DNA from 3 places in the Pseudonocardia sp. Ae505_Ps2 genome. Region 3 is predicted to be linked to each of the others. Evidence: predicted binding sites of a transcription regulator. Region 3 holds the regulator's gene; each other region holds the start of a gene.
What was found. Region 3 encodes LexA, which represses DNA repair genes until DNA is damaged. Its sites were predicted from a motif close to CGAACACGTGTTCG; they were not measured.
Positions count from the first base shown of each region.

Region 1: a site for LexA is predicted at 1,275-1,288, ahead of ruvC (crossover junction endodeoxyribonuclease RuvC). Genes of this name have one in related genera too.
Region 2: a site for LexA is predicted at 2,263-2,276, ahead of uvrA (excinuclease ABC subunit UvrA). Genes of this name have one in related genera too.

Region 1 is NZ_MCIP01000001.1:5,070,523-5,073,793, reverse strand. It holds gene Ae505Ps2_RS23745 (molybdenum cofactor biosysynthesis protein) at 1-19, opposite strand, end outside; gene Ae505Ps2_RS23740 (alpha/beta hydrolase) at 19-1,167, opposite strand; gene ruvC (crossover junction endodeoxyribonuclease RuvC) at 1,310-1,960, shown strand; gene ruvA (Holliday junction branch migration protein RuvA) at 2,062-2,667, shown strand; gene ruvB (Holliday junction branch migration DNA helicase RuvB) at 2,718-3,271, shown strand, end outside.
Region 2 is NZ_MCIP01000001.1:4,144,257-4,147,527, reverse strand. It holds gene uvrA (excinuclease ABC subunit UvrA) at 1-1,989, opposite strand, end outside; gene Ae505Ps2_RS19775 (MBL fold metallo-hydrolase) at 2,357-3,031, shown strand; gene Ae505Ps2_RS19770 (AraC family transcriptional regulator) at 3,041-3,271, opposite strand, start outside.
Region 3 is NZ_MCIP01000001.1:5,797,517-5,800,787, reverse strand. It holds gene hflX (GTPase HflX) at 1-358, shown strand, start outside; gene Ae505Ps2_RS31465 (hypothetical protein) at 394-1,476, shown strand; gene lexA (transcriptional repressor LexA) at 1,505-2,263, opposite strand; gene Ae505Ps2_RS27010 (hypothetical protein) at 2,506-2,730, shown strand; gene Ae505Ps2_RS32205 (hypothetical protein) at 2,894-3,271, shown strand, end outside.

The DNA of each region.
Region 1 (3,271 bases), 730 kb from region 3:
CGGTGATCTCGACCCGCATCAGTTCAGCCCGGTCAGGAAGCGGATCACGGCCTCCCGGGTCAGCTGCGCACCGGGACTGCCGAAGGGGCGGTCGAAGACGTGGTCGGCGTAGGGGACGGTGACCAGCCTGCCGTCGACCCCCGCGGAGCGGAGCTGCCGGTCGTAGGCGGCGACCCGGTCGGGCAGGACGTAGTGGTCCGCGGAGCCGAGCAGCAGCAGGGTCGGTGGGAGCCCGGGGCGCACCTGCTCGGCGGGGGAGAGCAGCCGCAGCAGGCCCGGCGCCTGGTCGGCGGTGCCGCCGAACAGGGTGCGCTGTAGGTCGGGGTCGACCAGCGTCAGGTCGACGGGCGGGTAGTAGGCGACCACGCCGACCGGCGGCGGGCCGGGCGTCGGCGGTGGGGCGTCGGCCGGGCCGGTGCCGCCGTACGCGGCGGGTGCCTCGGAGCACGCCAGCGTCCCGTCGAGCAGTCCGGAGGTGACCGACAGCGCCAGCGTCGCCCCGGCGGACTGCCCGCCCAGGACCAGCCGCGCGGGGTCCAGACCCGCCTCGCCCGCGTGCGCGCGGACCCAGTCGACGGCGCACGCGACGTCGCGCTGCTGGTCGCGGCCGACGGGCTCGGGTGGCGGCAGCCGGTAGTCCACCGCGGCGACCGCCCAGCCGCGCTCGGCGAGCCACCGATTCAGCGCGGTGCGGTCGCTGCGGTCCCCTCTGGTCCACGACCCGCCGTGCACCCACACCATCGTCGGGTGCGGACCCGCGCCGGTCGGCAGGTAGAGGTCCAGCGTGCGGCCGGGGGCGAACTCCACCGACCGGTCGGGCTTCCCGTCGGGCTGGCCCAGCTCGGTCAGCGCCGCCGTCCAGTCCAGCGGGACGCCCTGCTCGGACGCGGCCCGGCCCTGCGCGGCCAGCACCGTGACCGACCCGACGACCGCCGCCAGGGCGAGCACCGCCGTCGCGACGCCGGTGAACCGTGCGCCCGCGGCCCGCGCGGCCAGCCCGAACAGGATCCCCAGCACCCCGGCGAGGGCGACGTGCAGCGGGTACGCCCCGGACAGGAACGACCCCGCGAGCCCGATCGCCGGGGTCTCGGGGCGGAACGTCCCCACCAGCACGACCAGCAGCAGCGCGGCCCACACCCACGCGAGGACCCGGAGGAACGACGTCACCTGCGCACCCTGTCATCCCGGGCGTCACCCCGGTCCGCCCGGCCCGGTCCGGACCCGCCGGTCCGGCGTGCCCGCCCGGACGGGACCGTCCCGACCGGTACGGTTCTCGAACGGCTGTGCGGTCCGAGGCGAGGGGGACGCGGTGCGGGTGCTCGGGGTCGACCCCGGACTGACGCGGTGCGGCATCGGCGTCGTCGAGGCCGGTGCGGGCCGGACCGTCGGGTTCGTCGACGTCGGCGTCGCCCGCAGTGAGCCGGCCCTGCCGCTGGAACGGCGGCTGCTCGCCGTCGCCGACGAGGTGGAGCGCTGGGTGGCCCGGCACCGACCCGACGTGATCGCCGTCGAGCGGGTGTTCAGCCAGAACAACGTCCGCACCGTGATGGGCACCGCGCAGGTCAGCGGCGTCGTCGCGCTCGTCGCGGCCCGGGCGGGGCTGCCGGTCGCCTTCCACACCCCCAGCGAGGTGAAGGCCGCCGTCACCGGGGAGGGCCGCGCGGGCAAGGCGCAGGTCACCGCGATGGTCACCCGGCTCCTCGGCCTGGACGCACCCCCGAAGCCCGCCGACGCCGCCGACGCGCTCGCGCTCGCCATCTGCCACTGCTGGCGCTCACCGATGATCGACCGGATGGCGCAGGCCCAGGCCCGCGCCGAGGAGCTGGCCGCGGTGCACCGTGCCCGGCTCGCCGAGGCCCAGCGCGAGCGCGGCGGCGCCCGGCCCGGTGCCGCCGAGCAGTGGGCCGCGGCCCGCGCGGCCGCCGACGCCCGCTCGACCGGCGGGTGGCGCGCGCGCTGATCCCTCTCGCCCGGTGGTGGCGTGGTGTCGCGTGCGGTCCGGTCGGTGCGGCCCGGTAGCGTCGGTGCTCGAACGGTCGTTCGTCGGAAGGGGACCTGTCAGTGATCCACTCGGTGCGCGGTCCGGTGCTGGAGATCGGGCTGGACCACGCGGTCATCGAGGTGGGTGGGGTCGGGCTCGCGGTGTACGCCACCCCCGCCACGCTGGGCGGGCTGCGTCGCGGGGACGAGGCCCGGCTGCCGACCACGTTGGTGGTGCGCGAGGACTCGCTGACCCTCTACGGGTTCGCCGACGCCGAGGAACGCGAGCTGTTCCTGCTGCTGCAGACGGTGTCCGGGATCGGGACGCGGCTCGCGCTCGCCACGATCGCGGTGCTGGAGCCGGACACGCTGCGCCGCGCGCTGGCCGACGGCGACCTGGCCGTGCTCACCCGCATCCCGGGCGTCGGGCGCAAGAGCGCCGAACGCCTGGTCGTGGAGCTGCGCGACAAGGTGACCGCGCCGGCCGCGGTGCCCGCGGGCGCCGTCGCGGCCGCACCGGCCCCGATGCTCGGGGTGCGCGACCAGGTCGTCGAGGCGCTGCTCGGGCTCGGCTTCACCCAGCGCCCGGCCGAGCAGGCCGTCGACGCGGTCCTGGCCCACGCCCCCGACACCGACGCCCGGGACCTGCTGCGCACCGCGCTGTCGAGCCTGGGCCGGTCGCGGTGACCGACCCCGACCCCTATGCCGGGGTCGACGGCCGGCTCGACGAGCGCGCCGTGGACGCCGGGGTCCAGCCGGGGGACACCGACGTCGAGGCGTCGCTGCGGCCCCGCTCGCTGGCCGAGTTCGTCGGCCAGCCCCGGGTCCGCGAGCAGCTGCAGCTGGTGCTGGAGGGCGCCCGTCGCCGCGGCGACCCGCCGGACCACATCCTGCTGTCCGGCCCGCCCGGGCTCGGCAAGACCAGCCTCGCCATGATCATCGCCCAGGAGATGGGGGCCGCGATCCGGCTGACCTCCGGCCCGGCGCTGGAGCGTGCCGGGGACCTCGCCGCGATGCTGTCCAACCTCGTGCCCGGCGACGTGCTGTTCATCGACGAGATCCACCGCACCGCCCGGCCCGCCGAGGAGATGCTCTACCTCGCGATGGAGGACTTCCGGGTCGACGTCGTCGTCGGCAAGGGCCCTGGTGCCACCTCGATCCCGCTGGAGGTCGCGCCGTTCACCCTGGTCGGGGCCACGACGCGGGCCGGCTCGCTGACCGGTCCGCTGCGCGACCGGTTCGGGTTCACCGGGCAGATGGAGTTCTACGACGTCCCCGAGCTGGAGCTCGT
Region 2 (3,271 bases), 1.7 Mb from region 3:
GGACCCGGAGACCCCGGTGATCGACACCAGGCCACCGAGCGGGATGTCGACGTCGATGCCGCGCAGGTTGTGCTCCCGCGCGCCGACGATGGTCAGCCTGCGGTCGTGGTCGAGCACCCGGCGCTCGGGCAGCGGGATCGACTTGCGCCCGGACAGGTAGGCGCCGGTCAGCGAGGTGTCGTGCGACTCCAGGTCGGCGATGGTGCCCGAGTGCACGACGCGGCCGCCGTGCTCGCCGGCGCCGGGGCCGATGTCCACCGCCCAATCCGAGGCGCGGATGGTGTCCTCGTCGTGCTCGACGACGATCAGCGTGTTCCCCAGCTCCTTGAGCCGGGTCAACGTGTCGATCAGCCGCCGGTTGTCGCGCTGGTGCAGCCCGATCGACGGCTCGTCGAGCACGTAGAGGACCCCGACCAGGCCGGAGCCGATCTGGGTGGCCAGCCGGATCCGCTGCGCCTCGCCACCGGACAGCGTGCCCGCGGCACGGTCCAGCGACAGGTAGTCCAGCCCGACGTCGAGCAGGAAGCCCAGCCGGGCCTGCACCTCCTTGAGCACCGCACCGGCGATCATCGCCTGCCGGTCGTCGAGCACCATGCCGTTCAGGAACTGTGAGCACTCAGCCACCGACATGTTCGACACCTGCGCGATCGACCGCTCCCCCAGGTCGCGGTGCGGCAGGGTCACCGACAGCACCTCGGGACGCAGCCGGGCGCCGTTGCACGCCGGGCAGGGGATGTCGCGCATGTAGCCCTCGTAGCGCTCCCGCTGCGACTCGGACTCGGTCTGCTCCAGGCGACGCTCGAGGAACGGCATCACGCCCTCGAAGTTGGCGTAGTACGAGCGCTCGCGGCCGTAGCGGTTGCGGTAGCGCACGTGGACCTGGTCGTCGCTGCCGTGCAGGACCGCCTTCTGCGCGGCGGCGGGGAGCTTGCGCCAGGGGGTGTCCATCCGGAACCCGACCGCGGTGGCCAGGCCGGACAGCAGCCGGCCGAAGTAGTCCGCGTTGTGTCCGGACGACCAGGGCGCGATGGCGCCGTCGCCGAGGGACAGGTCCGGGTCGGGGACGACCAGCTCCGGGTCGACCTCCTTCTTGATGCCGATGCCGGAGCAGGCCGGGCAGGCGCCGTAGGGCGAGTTGAAGGAGAAGGTGCGGGGCTCGAGGTCGTCGACGGCGAGGGTGTGCCCGTTCGGGCAGGCCATCTTCTCGGAGAAGCGGCGCTCGCGCTGCGGGTCGTCGTCGGGCAGGTCCACGAAGTCCAGCACGACCAGGCCGTCGGCCAGCCGCAGCGCGGTCTCCACCGAGTCGGTGAGCCGCTGCTTGGCCGTCGCCTTCACCGAGAGCCGGTCGACGACGACGGCGATGTCGTGCTTCTCCTGCTTCTTCAGCTTCGGCGGGTCCGACAGCGGGTGGACCGTGCCGTCGACGAGGACGCGGGAGTAGCCCTGGGCCTGCAGGTTCCCGAACAGGTCGACGAACTCGCCCTTACGGGTCCGCACGACCGGCGCGAGCACCTGGAAGCGGCTGCCCTGCTCCATCTCCAGCACCTGGTCGACGATCTGCTGCGGGGTCTGCTTCTCGATCCGCTCGCCGCAGGTCGGGCAGTGCGGGATGCCGGCGCGCGCGTAGAGCAGCCGCAGGTAGTCGTGGATCTCGGTGATCGTGCCGACCGTCGAGCGCGGGTTGCGGTTGGTCGACTTCTGGTCGATCGAGACCGCCGGGGACAGGCCCTCGATGAAGTCCACGTCGGGCTTGTCCATCTGCCCGAGGAACTGGCGCGCGTACGCCGAGAGGGACTCGACGTAGCGCCGCTGCCCCTCGGCGAAGATCGTGTCGAACGCGAGGCTGGACTTGCCGGACCCGGACAGCCCGGTGAAGACGATCATGCTGTCGCGGGGCAGGTCGATGTCGATGCCCTGCAGGTTGTGCTCGCGCGCACCGCGCACGACCAGCTTCGGCCCCTCCGGGACCGGCGACGCGCCCGGGGACAGGGCGGTGCCGGCGTCGCGGCGGTCGGTGCTGTGGTCGCTCACGTTGCGCGCCTCCTGGGGTGGCGGTGCCGTCCGGGTCGGACCCGGTTGTGACGCCCGCGGGCTGACGGACATTCCCGGACCGGGCACCCGTGGCCGGTGAGGTTCGTCCCCTCGTCCGCCGTCGATGCTAGGTGCGACCCCCGACAGGAACCCGGTGAGCGGGGCCCGGCGGTGGTCCGGCGCGGTGGATGCACCTCGGTACGCGCCGGTCGGTCCACCGCGCACGGTACTCGCACGCCTGTTCGATCCGTCAGCGGCCCCGTGCGTGCGACCGGCGGGTTCTCCCCACCGCGGGATGTCGGGACGGGCCGCTACCCTCCCGCTCGTGGACGTCCTGGAGAACTACACCGGTCACACCGAGCCGGGCGGCGCGGCCATCCGCCGCGACCTGGAGCGGCTGAGCATCAGCAAGATCTCGGTCGGCGAGATGGACAACAACGCCTACCTGCTCGTGTGCAAGCAGAGCAACGAGGCGCTGCTGATCGACGCGGCGGCCGAGCCGACCCGCATCGCCGACCTCATCGGCGCCGCGGACGAGCGCCCGGACCTGCGCCACCTGGTCACCACCCACCGCCACGCCGACCACTGGCAGGCGCTGGGCGCGATCGCGGGCATGTTCGAGCCGCGGCTGATCGCCCACCCGCTGGACGCGCCGGAGCTCCCCGCCCCGATGGACGAGTTCGTCGAGCACGGCGACACGATCGCCTTCGGTGAGATCGAGCTGGAGGTCATCCACCTGCGCGGGCACACGCCGGGCTCGGTGGCGCTGCTCTACCGCGGGGAGGACCGGCCGCACCTGTTCACCGGGGACAGCCTGTTCCCGGGTGGGCCGGGCAAGACCTGGTCGGCGGAGGACAACGCGCAGCTGATCAGTGACCTCGAGGAGCGGGTGTTCGACCGGCTCGACGACGACACCTGGTTCTACCCGGGCCACAGTGACGACTCGACGCTCGGGGCGGAGCGGCCGAGCATCCCCGAGTGGCGGTCACGGGGCTGGTGACCCTCGGCGTCACGCCGGGCCGCTGCGGGCGTAGCGGCCGGGCGTGACACCGACCAGCCGCACGAACCGGCGGTGCAGGTGGGCCTGGTCGTGGAACCCCACCGCCGCGGCGGCCGCGGCCGGCGGCGTCCCGTCCAGCAGCAGCGACCGCGCCCGCTCGACGCGGCGGGCGTCGAGGTAGCGGTGCGGCGGGAGCCCGAAGCGGCGCGAGAAGGTGCGGACCAGGTGGCCGGGGTGGGC
Region 3 (3,271 bases):
GATCGACGCGGCCGGTGACCTCGCGCTGGCCCGGCTGCGGCACGCCCAGCCGGACGCCGTGTTCGTCTCGGCACACAGCGGCACCGGGATCGACCGGCTCCGCGAGCACATCGCCGAGCGCCTGCCGCGCCCGGACTACGAGGTCGACCTCCTGCTGCCCTACACCGAGGGTGCGCTGGTCGCGCGGCTGCACGACGACGGCGAGATCCTCGCCGAGTCCCACACCGCCGACGGCACCCGGATCCGGGCGCGGGTGAAGCCGGAGCTGGGCACCGCGGTGCTGCCGTTCGCGGTGGCGGGCTCTGCCGTCCCGATCGGGACCGGCGCCGACCTGCCGGCGACGGCAGCGGGCCACTGAATGGGCGGCCGGGTGGGCGGCCGCGTCCGGGGGTCGTGGCCCGCCGCCTGACCATTGTCGTCTGCCTGACCACTGTCCTCTGCCTGGCCGGTGCGCTCACGGGTGCGGCCGCGCCGCCGCCCGGGGCGCACCCGGTCTGCACCGTCGACGATCCGCGGCTGGCGGAGCTGTCCGGGCTGGTCGCGCAGGGCCCGCCCGGCGGAGCCCCGCAGCGGTACCACGCGATCGTCGACGGCGGGGGGACCGCGCGGACGTTCACCCTGGACCCGTCCGGCTGCGCAGTCACCGGAACCCGGCAGGCCGACGTCCCGGTCACCGACGTCGAGGACCTCGGGCTCGGGCCGGGCGGGGATCTCTGGCTCGCCGACACCGGTGACAACGGGGCACAGCGTGGCTCGGTCCGGCTCGTCGTGCTGCCCCCGGCCGGGCCGCCACGCGTGTACGACCTGGACTATCCGGACGGTCCGCGCGACGTCGAGGCGCTGCTGGTCGGCGACGACGGCGTGCCCCTGCTGGTGGACAAGACCACCGGGGCCGCCGGGGTGTACCGACCCGACGCACCGCTGCGCGAGGGCGGGGGCCCGGTCCCGCTGCGTCGGGTGGCACAGGTCGTGCTGCCCTGGTCGGGCACCGGTGGCGGGCCGCTCGGGGCTGCCGGATCCCGCACGATCACCGGCGGCGGGGTCTCACCGACCGGGGCCGACGGCGGACGCGCCGCCGTGCTGCGGACCTACACCGACGCGTGGGTGTTCCCGCTGCCCGTCGGCGGACCGGCGACGGCCGACGTGCTGGTCGCGGCGCTGGGCGGGGCACCACTGCCGGTGCCGTTGCCGGACGAGGCCCAGGGCGAGGCGATCGCCCCGGACGGCCGGGGTGCATTGCACTCCGGCAGCGAGGCCCGGGGCCCGACCGCGGCGGCGATCACCGTCGTCCCGGGCGCGGTGCCCGCGGCGACCGGCCCACGGGCACCGGTCGTGGCCCAGCCCGCCGAGGTGCCGGAGTACCGCACGTACCCGTCGTGGCTGCCCGCCGCGGGCGGGGCGGCGGTGCTCGCGGTGCTGCTGGTGACCGGTGCCGTCGCGATGTCCCTGCACGGACGGCGCCGCCGGTCCCGCTGACCGCGGGAACCGGGCGCCGCCGAGGAGGTCAGAGGCGGCGCAGGACCGCCACGACGCGGCCGAGGATCGACGCGTCGTCACCCGGGATCGGGTCGTAGGCGTCGTTCGCCGGCATCAGCCAGATGTGCCCGTCCTTGCGGCGGAACGTCTTCACCGTCGCCTCGCCGTCGATCATCGCGGCCACGATCTCGCACTGCTCGGCCACCGGCTGCTGACGCACGACGACCCAGTCGCCGTCGGTGATCGCGGCGTCGACCATCGAGTCACCCTTGACGTTGAGCAGGAACAGCGTGCCCTCGCCGACGATCTCGCGCGGCAGCGGGAACACGTTCTGCACGGCCTGCTCGGCCAGGATCGGGCCACCGGCGGCGATGTCGCCGATGAGCGGCACGAACGCCGGCGCCGGCCGCGCGGAACGCAGCTCGGCGGTGTCGGCGTCGGAGTCCGACCCGTCGGTGCCGGCGATCTGCTCCGGGCTGCGGACGTCGACCGCGCGGGTGCGGTTCGGGTCGCGCCGGAGGAAGCCCTTGCGCTCCAGGGTCCGGAGCTGGTGGTGCACCGACGAGGTGGACGTGAGGCCTACCGCGTCACCGATCTCGCGGACGCTGGGCGGGTAGCCGTACCGGTCCACCCAGTCCCGGATGACGGCCAGGACCTTCTTCTGCCGCGGGGTCAGGCCGCGGGTGTCGGTCGCGGGGTCGGGGAACTCCCGGACCGTCGCGGATCCCCGGTCCGCGGCGGTGCCGGTCACGCCGGGACCACCGTGTCCGGTGTCGTCCGCTGCCATCGCATTCGCCTCCTCGGGGTACTTACGGCGACGACCCTAGCCGTCGCGGGCCCGTTCGCCAAACATGCGTTCGAAGTCGCCCGGGGCGTGTCGTGGATTCCGTCGGGCCGTGGTGGTAGAACATCGCACAGGCGTTCGATCGAACACCGGTTCGATCGGTCTGGTTCGATCGGATGCCGTCCGCGTCGCCGTCCGGCCGCGCGGGGCGACCGGCAGCGGGAACGGCAGTGGGGGTGGCGATCGTGGACGCAGCGGTCATCGGGGGTATGACGGTCATCGGACGGGCTCCGGTCGGCACCGCGGCCGGCGCGGTGCGGCCCGTGCCGACGCCGGGTCCCGTGCGCCGCGTGGTGGCGGCGGTGGGTGTCCTGCTGGCCTCGGCGGCCGCGGTCGTCGCGCTCGGGGTGGTCGCCGACGTCGCCGCCCACGGCCCGGCCGTGCCGCCCGCGGTCGGCGCGCCACGCTGAGAGCGTCTCCGGCACGTGCGGTGACCTGCGGAGACGCGGTTGTTGTCGGTGTCGGGTGCTACACCGCTCGTACGCCCGTTCGACCGGGCTCGGGGAAGGGCCGGTCGGGAGCGGGGGAGACGAGACCGCCCGGGGGACGGGCGGTCCGACGGCAGGAGGAACCATGCGAGAGCTCGACGAGCGGATCCGCGACCACGGCGCGGTCGGCTGCCTGACCGGTGCCCCCGCGCCCGGCACCCCCACCTCGCGCGCCCGGCGCGCCGCCCGGGAGCGGGTGCGGGCGGCGGAGGGTGTGGCCGGTCCGGCCGGTGCCGGCTCGTCGGCCGTCGCGCGCGCCGCGCACCGGTGGGCCGCCCACGGTGCACGGGAGCGCGCACTGACCGAGTCGGTCGCGCGGCACCCCGCCGCCCGTTCCGGGCGCGCCACGGCGTCCGGTGTCTCGGCAGCCGGTGTCTCGGTGCCTGGTGTCCCGGTGCCTGGTGTCCCGGTGCCTGGTGTCCCGGTGCCTGGTGTCCCGGTACCTGGTGTCCCGGTGCCTGGT